One region of the Ruegeria sp. AG1 genome, then DNA from elsewhere that is predicted to be linked to it. Evidence: riboswitches for the same ligand, from Rfam matches in the RefSeq annotation. Region 1 holds a riboswitch; the other holds the start of a gene.
The links. A riboswitch is a leader RNA that binds a small molecule or an ion and turns the genes downstream of it on or off. The one in region 1 is predicted to bind cobalamin.

Region 1 (4,211 bases):
GATGACGCACGAGGCCGTCATACCACGACGTCTCGCGCCTTACGTCCGATGCAAAATGGCGGTTGGCTGGTCGACACCCCCGGCATGCGCGCCCTGCGTCTGCTCGATGCCCAGGACGGGGTGGACGAAGTCTTTTCGGACATTCTGGAGCTGGCCCAAACCTGCCGGTTCTCGGATTGCCAGCATGAGGCCGAGCCCGGTTGCGCTGTGCAGGCGGCGATTGAAGCACACACACTGGATGCAGATCGGCTGGAACGCTGGCGCAAGCTGAGGCGCGAGGATCAGCGCAACTCTGAGACCGTGGCCGAAGCGCGGGCACGCGACAAAGCCTTCGGCAAGATGGTCCGATCCGCGATGCACGGAAAATCCGCGCGGCGCAGCGATTGAAACAAGGGCGCCGGTCCGCCGGCGCCCCCCATCAAGCGATCAATCGTGGCCAGAGCACCGCATTTCGGCGGGCAAACACACCGATATGGCCGATTTCCCGAACGCCAAACTCTTCCGGTGACAACAGGTGACGGCGTGCTTTCGGACCATAAAGCTCGGCCAACCGCCAAACGGCAGCTTCTGGGACCATCTCATCATCTGTGAAGGCAAATAGGTCGACGGGAACGTCAGCATCCTGCCACGTAGCTTGCGGCAGTGTGTCTCCGATCTCGGGCAGATAGCTTTGCGGCGCGGTGCACCATTTGCGCCATTGCCAATAGACCTTAGGCGGTAGGTCTGTTCCAAACCCAAGTGCCTTGCCCGGCAAATACCCTAGGCCGCTCACGACCAGAGGCACATGCCCATACCAGAACAACCCGGCCAGAGCGCGGTACGGCCAAGGATGATCGCCCAATTTCACAAGGCCAGAACAGACGCAGATCATGCGATCAATCTTGTCGATATCCGGCTGCACTGGCCCCAGCATCCCTCCAAGCGAATGACCAACTGACCATTGCTGCGCCAGCGGGAACCGTCGGCGCATCTCGGCCCGCGCGGCGGGCATGTCCTGCAACGCCCAATCCGCCATCGAGATCTTCGACCGACGCTGTGGCCCCGATTTCGAATGACCGAATTCCCGGTAGTCATAGATCAGACAGGCGATATCCCGATCCGACGCCAACCACTGTGCGAAATGCTTGTAGTAGTCACGCGGAACTCCCGTCGCGCTGTTGACCACCACTACGGTTTCGGGCTGCGCCACGGGCCGGTAAATCCGCCCGGACAGGGCGCCATCCCCCACCGGGATCTGAACATCTTCGATCAGCACTGTTTGGTTTGAATCCAACATGGGTATCCTCGGTGGAAAACTGAACTGATGAGTTCATATTGCAACTTGACCCCAGACAGCCCATGCAAGTCAACTGCGATCCCGCTTGACCACGCGTCCACTTCGCGGATCGGCTTTCCGCAACGCAGAAAGTTCAACTTGACTCAGAATGGTTATGAACGCTAGCGATAGTGCGATGGTTCCCGGCTTTCGCAAGAGGTCGGGATGAAAAGGGAACACGGTGCGGTTTTACCCGGCTCGCTCGGGATGAACCAAATCCGCGACTGCCCCCGCAACTGTAAGCGGTGAGCGATGTCGAGGAGCCACTGGCCGAAAGGCCGGGAAGGTCGGCAAAGCGATGACCCGCAAGTCAGGAGACCTGCCATTGTCAACATAACCCAAACTCGGGCGGGGTGTCCGGGCAGGCCGTGACAGACCCTATCTGCCCCACCTGATCCCAGCCCCTGTCCACCGCGCGGAGGGCGCAGGATGATCTGGAAGACGAAGACACATAGGTTCTCAGCAACCATCTGCCAACATACGGGCAAGACTTGCCCTGCATTGGCACGGCTGGCGCGTTCGATGGTTGACGCGCTGGACCAAGCCGGTCCGGCGACCACATCGGATTTCGAAATCGAAGGCAGCAGCGACCTGACCCATTGCACGGACGGCTGCCACGCCCGGTTTCGGGCCAGCCAGTCTCGGGTGCGGGTCTATTGCGGAGCGGATCCTAATGCCGACAGCGAGACCCTCGATCGCTACGCCGACCTTATGTTCGGTACCGAAACGAACAGCCTGCCTAGCGCAGCGATGACATCCCTGCCCTGCGCTATGCTCGAGGCATCAGTGATTGCGCCGCGCAAAACGACCCCGGCGGAACTGCAATTGTCGGCTTAGGAGTCTGCCAAAGCTCGGGCGGGCAAGGTGGCCCAGTGCTTCTGTGCATCGGTTTCGACCGCGCAGGGGCGTAGCTTGCGCAACCGATCCAGCGCTTGGGTTGGAGCCTCGCCGCATTCGATCATCAACCTCAGCACCACCATGCCAGAGCGACCACATCCGCCCTGACAATGGACAAGCACGCGCCCTCCACCAGACAAAGCCTGCCGCGCCGCGGCACTAACATCGGGCCATTGCGCATCAACCTCTGACGGTGGCACGCCGAAATCCTGAATCGGCAGATGCACCCAGCGGCTGGCGCGCCCCTGAACGTCGCGGCCAAAATCGCGGGCTCCAAACTGGACCAGCTCGGCCTCGGTTGTCATCGAAAGCACGAGCCCCGGCCTCCAATCTCCAATCGTTTCAAGGTCGCCTGCATAGTCGCCGCCCTTTCCCGGCATCGACGTTAGGGCAAGTGTGCCCCCGCCCACTTGCAAAGCATGAATGACCAAATTCGTCATGACAGCATCCCCCCGGAAGCGTTGATCCTGACTTTAGGCTTGATTCACAATCCGAAGATTGTACCCCTGACGCGCCAGTTTCCAAAACAAAATCGTTCTTCAACTCATGTGGACGCGGGCGGCGCGGGCCTCTACGCTGCGGTGACGTTCCGAATCCGCCAGAGCAGACATGACCGACTCAGACAGCCCCGCCTATCAGGTTCTCGCCCGAAAATACCGCCCGGAAACCTTTGCCGATCTGGTGGGTCAGGATGCGATGGTCCGCACGCTGAAAAACGCGTTCGAGGCGGATCGTATCGCGCAAGCCTTTGTCATGACAGGCATTCGTGGAACCGGCAAAACGACGACCGCACGGATCATTGCGAAAGGCATGAACTGTATCGGACCGGACGGAAATGGCGGACCCACGACCGAGCCCTGCGGTCAATGTGAGCACTGCGTTGCCATCATGGAAGGTCGTCATGTCGACGTCATGGAGATGGACGCAGCCAGCCGCACCGGCGTGAATGATATTCGCGAGATTATCGACAGTGTTCGCTACCGTGCAGCCTCGGCCCGCTACAAGATCTACATCATCGATGAAGTCCACATGCTGTCGACCAGCGCCTTCAACGCGCTGCTCAAGACGCTTGAGGAGCCGCCGGCGCATGTGAAGTTCATCTTCGCCACAACTGAGATTCGCAAGGTTCCCGTCACGGTTCTGTCGCGCTGCCAACGCTTCGACCTACGTAGGATCGAGCCCGAGGATATGATCGGCCTGCTGCGCAAGATCGCCTCAGCTGAGAGCGCAGAGATTGCCGAGGATGCGCTGGCGCTGATCACCCGTGCTGCCGAGGGATCTGCTCGCGACGCGACCTCATTGCTGGATCAGGCGATCTCGCACGGGGCCGGAGAGACGACGGCAGATCAAGTACGCGCGATGCTGGGCCTGGCGGATCGTGGCCGGGTTCTGGATCTCATGGACATGATCCTGCGGGGCGATGCAGCTGGGGCGCTGACCGAGCTTGGTGGCCAATACGCCGAAGGGGCTGATCCACTGGCCGTGCTGCGTGATCTGGCTGAGATCACGCATTGGGTCTCGGTCGTGAAGATCACCCCGGACGCAGCCGAAGACCCCACTGTTTCCCCGGATGAACGCGCCCGTGGCCAGCAGATGGCTGAGGCCCTCCCCATGCGGGTACTGACTCGGATGTGGCAGATGCTGTTGAAAGCGCTTGAGGAAGTTTCAGCCGCCCCCAACGCCATGATGGCTGCCGAAATGGCTGTGATCCGACTGACTCATGTGGCCGACCTGCCCAGCCCGGAAGAACTGATCAAACGGCTGCAGGATACGCCTCCTCCCCCTGGAGGCGGGCCTGGCGGTGGGATGCCCATTCAAAGCAACGGCGCGGCCCCGGTCGAAGCCCGCGCCACTACAAGCTACGCCCCTGCGCCACGCGGGTCCGGCGGCGCACCAGTCGCCGCCTTGGCGCAAGATACACAGACGGCACTGGCGCGATACCCAAGTTTCGAACATGTGGTCGAGCTGATCCGGAACAACCGAGACGTCAAGCTTCTGG
Region 2 (4,211 bases), on a different contig from region 1:
TGGTGTATTTGTCGAAGAAGGTGCCTGAGGCATAGTCGGAGTCCTCAAATCCCTTGAACGACGCATTGCGTTCCTTCGCCAGATCGCATGACGTGCGGATCGCGTGATAAGCCACGGTGGCAAAATAGATCGAGGTGAACTCAACCCCCTCGGGCGAGCCATAGTGGATATGTTCCCGCGCCAGAAACCCGTGCAGGTTCATCTGCCCCAGACCAATCGCGTGGCTTTCATCATTGCCGCGACGCACCGAAGGCACCGAGTCGATTGCCGACATCTCGGACACCGCCGTCAGCGCGCGGATCGCAGCGCCGACAGTGCGGCCCAGATCACCGCCATCCATTGTCTTGGCAATGTTCAGCGAGCCGAGGTTGCAGGAGATATCCGTGCCCAGATGGGAATAGCTGAGGTCATCGTTGAACTCAGACGCTTCATTGACCTGCAAAATCTCGGAACACAGGTTCGACATGTTGATCCGGCCCGCAATGGGGTTCATCCGGTTCACCGTGTCTTCGAACATCACGTAGGGGTAACCGGATTCGAACTGAATCTCTGCAATGGTCTGGAAGAACTCACGCGCATTGACCTTGGATTTGCGGATTCGCTTGTCATCGACCATCTCGTGATACTTCTCCGTCACCGAGATTTCCGAGAACGGCACGCCATAGACCTTTTCTACGTCATGAGGCGAGAACAGGTACATATCCGCGTTTTTCTTCGCCAGCTCGAAAGTGATGTCAGGGATCACCACGCCAAGGCTCAGCGTTTTGATACGGATTTTCTCATCCGCGTTTTCGCGCTTGGTGTCGAGAAAGCGCATGATGTCCGGGTGGTGTGCGTTCAGATACACCGCACCCGCGCCTTGCCGCGCACCCAGTTGGTTGGCGTAGGAAAAGCTGTCCTCCAGCAGTTTCATTACCGGGATCACGCCGGAGGATTGGTTCTCAATGCCCTTAATCGGCGCGCCATGCTCGCGGATGTTGGTCAGCAGCAGCGCTACGCCTCCACCACGTTTGGACAGTTGCAGGGCCGAGTTGATGCCGCGACCGATGCTCTCCATGTTGTCCTCAAGCCGCAGCAGGAAGCATGAGATCAATTCCCCGCGTGAGGCTTTCCCGGCGTTCAGGAAGGTGGGCGTGGCGGGCTGGAAACGACCGTCGAGGATTTCCTCCATGAAAGACAGGGCCAGCGCCTCATCACCGCGTGCCAGCGCCAGCGCGGTCATGACGACGCGGTCCTCGTAGCGTTCCAAGAACCGCTGCCCGTCACGGGTTTTCAGCGTGTATGAGGTGTAATATTTGAACGCGCCCAGAAAGGTCGGGAACCGGAACTTCTTGGCATAGGCCGCGTCCCAGATCTTGCGCATGAAGTTCTTGGAATACTGGTCCAGAACGGCCTCTTCGTAGTAGCCCTCGGAAACCAGATACCCGAGTTTTTCATCCAGCGAGTGGAAGAACACGGTGTTCTGATTCACATGCTGCAGGAAGTACTGCCGCGCGGCCATTCGGTCGGCATCGAACCGGATCTTCCCCTCACCATCGTAGAGGTTCAGCATCGCGTTCAACGCGTGATAGTCCTGCTCGTTTACGCTGCTGTCGAGCATAGGTTTCTCCCTAGTTTTTCCAGCCCGGCGCGGACGCGGGCGATGTCGGTCTCTGTTCCGGCCAGCTCGAATGTGTAGAGCAGCGGAACGTTGCATTTTTGAGCGATGATGCGACCGGCCAAAGCGTAGGTCGCACCGAAATTACGATTGCCTGTGCCGATCACTCCAACGATCCCGGCACGTCTGTCCGGGTCGTTCAGAAACCGGATCACCTGTTTAGGAACCGCCCCGCGCCCTTCGCCGTCGGCGTAGGTGGGGCTGATCAGCACATAGGGGTGTCGGGGGTCAGGCAGCGGGTCCATCCCGTTCGGAATGCGGAAAGAGGTCAGGCCCAGCCGCGAGACAAAGCGGTGGGTGTTTCCGGATTTCGAAGAGAAATAGACCAGCGCCGGGATCGGCGCGGCCATGGATCAGGCCAGTTGGGCGATCATGTCCGGGCGGAAACCCGACCAGTGATCACTGCCCGCCACAACGACAGGGGCCTGACGATAACCCAGCTCGGTCACATGGGTCATGGCGCTGTCGTCCTGGGTCAGGTCGATGACGTCATAGGTGATGCCTTTTGCATCCAGCGCTCGGGTGGTGGCGGTGCATTGTACGCATGCGGGTTTGGAATATACGGTAATGCTCATGTCGTCCTCTGTCCTTTTAATGAATGCCGAGGACGCTGCGGGCAAAATGACCCCTGAACACGCCCCCGAACCCTCCGTTCGCGGTTCTCTTTCTTTGCTTGCGGCAGGTCTCCTGGCTCGCGGATTGACGTTCGGACTGGCCTTCCCAAAAGCACGCTTTCAGTGGCGTATTCAGCCGAACTATCCGCTTACAGTTGCGGGGGCAGCGCCGGTTTTTCACCGGTTTCCCTCTTAGCTTTCAACAGGAATCGAAAGAACCGAAGCAACACCATATTGGGGTTGGTGGTGGAGTGTTGTCAATATATGGTGTGGCGAAGAAAATAATTTTCTTCGCTTGCACAACCAGCCACGTGCGCTAAGGCGGTCTACTTTTTCCGCTTGGGCATCGCGTTGCCACCCTTCATCGCAGCCGCACGTGCGCGGTTTTTCTTGCTGCTTGGCTTGCCTTTGGGCGGAGGCGGGCCTTTCAGACGGCGCGCAGGTTTCTTGTGCTGATCGCCCGAGGGGGTCTCATCCCGTTTGGGCCGCGTTTCGGGCTTGGGTTTCTCGGCCGGCTTCCGGCGTGGTTTTGCGGGCTGTGGCTCAGCCGCGTGGGCCGGGCGTTCGTGGCGCTTCTTGCCTTTGAAGTCGCGCTTGGGACCTTTGCGGCCACCACCGGCAAAGGCAGGCGGCGCGTCCAGTTGCACCAGGGTCTTGGTGCCTTCGACCGTCATCTCGGGGCCAATGGCCTTCAGGAAACCTTCAACGCTGCTTTCGCGAATCTCGATATAGCTTTCGGTGTCGGCAATGCGGATCGCGCCGATATCGTCTTTGGTGATCTTGCCCGCCTTGCACAACATGGGCAGCAAATAGCGAGGCGAGGCGTTTTCGTTGTGTCCCTCCGACAGCGAAAACCACACGCTTGAGCCAAAGGGCACGTTCGGCTTGGGCGCGGCATCTTGCGTGTCGCTCAGTTCCTCCGGGGCGGAGTGTTTGCGCCCGTATTGACGCAGATAGGCCGCCGCCAGCTGCTGCGGTGAAAAGCGCGAGACCAGATCATCAACCAGTGCGCTTTCGCCCTCGGTGACATCCACGGTCCAGTCGTCCGAGCTGAACATCCGCTGCATGTCCTGCGCCTGAACCTCATCGGCCGAGGGTGCAGACCCCCAATCGGCTGTCAGCTTGGCGAATTTCAGCAGGCGTTGCGCCTTTTTGAACGATGCAGGCGGTATGACCAGCGCGCTGACGCCTTTCCGCCCGGCGCGTCCGGTTCGGCCCGAGCGGTGCAGCAGCGTTTCATGGCTGTTCGGCAGTTCTGCATGGATCACCAGATCAAGGTTCGGCAGGTCGATCCCGCGCGCGGCCACATCGGTCGCCACACAGACGCGGGCGCGTCCGTCGCGCATGGCTTGCAGCGCGTTCGAACGTTCGCTTTGCGTCAGCTCTCCGGACAGGGCCACGACCGAGAATCCACGATTCGACAGTCGCGCCGTCAGGCGGCTGACCATGGCGCGAGTGTTGCAGAAGATAATGGCGTTGGGGGCCTCGTAGAAGCGCAGCACGTTGATGATTGCGTTCTCACCATCGCGCGGGGCCACATTCATCGCGCGATATTCGATATCGGCATGTTGCGTGCGCTCGCTGACGGTGCTGACGCGCTCGGCATCGCGCTGGTAGCGAGCGGCGAGGGAGGCGATGGCGCGAGGAACCGTAGCGGAAAACAGCAGTGTCTGACGCTCGGAGGGCGTCTGTTCCAGAATGAACTCAAGATCTTCGCGGAAGCCCAGGTCTAGCATTTCGTCGGCTTCATCCAGAACCACTGCGCGGACAGCGGTTAGGTCAATCGACTCCCGCATGATATGGTCGCGGAGACGGCCCGGCGTTGCGACCACGATATGCGCACCGCGAGCCAACGCTCGCCGCTCGTCTCGCATATCCATGCCGCCAACACATGACGCAATGAACGCGCCTACATCCGCATAGAGCCACGCCAGTTCGCG

Region 2: it holds a riboswitch for cobalamin, as region 1 does, so the genes downstream of both, nrdH (glutaredoxin-like protein NrdH) here and ACR0B5_RS10170 (hypothetical protein) in region 1, are expected to answer to the same signal.

The regions. Positions count from the first base shown of each region.
Region 1 is NZ_JBQFYU010000005.1:375,244-379,454, forward strand. It holds gene rsgA (ribosome small subunit-dependent GTPase A) at 1-387, shown strand, start outside; gene ACR0B5_RS10165 (alpha/beta hydrolase family protein) at 419-1,276, opposite strand; cobalamin riboswitch at 1,436-1,656, shown strand; gene ACR0B5_RS10170 (hypothetical protein) at 1,745-2,152, shown strand; gene ACR0B5_RS10175 (phosphatase domain-containing protein) at 2,149-2,652, opposite strand; gene ACR0B5_RS10180 (DNA polymerase III subunit gamma/tau) at 2,822-4,211, shown strand, end outside.
Region 2 is NZ_JBQFYU010000001.1:241,892-246,102, forward strand. It holds gene nrdE (class 1b ribonucleoside-diphosphate reductase subunit alpha) at 1-1,600, opposite strand, end outside; gene nrdI (class Ib ribonucleoside-diphosphate reductase assembly flavoprotein NrdI) at 1,582-1,995, opposite strand; gene nrdH (glutaredoxin-like protein NrdH) at 2,011-2,232, opposite strand; cobalamin riboswitch at 2,318-2,509, opposite strand; gene ACR0B5_RS01200 (DEAD/DEAH box helicase) at 2,598-4,211, opposite strand, start outside.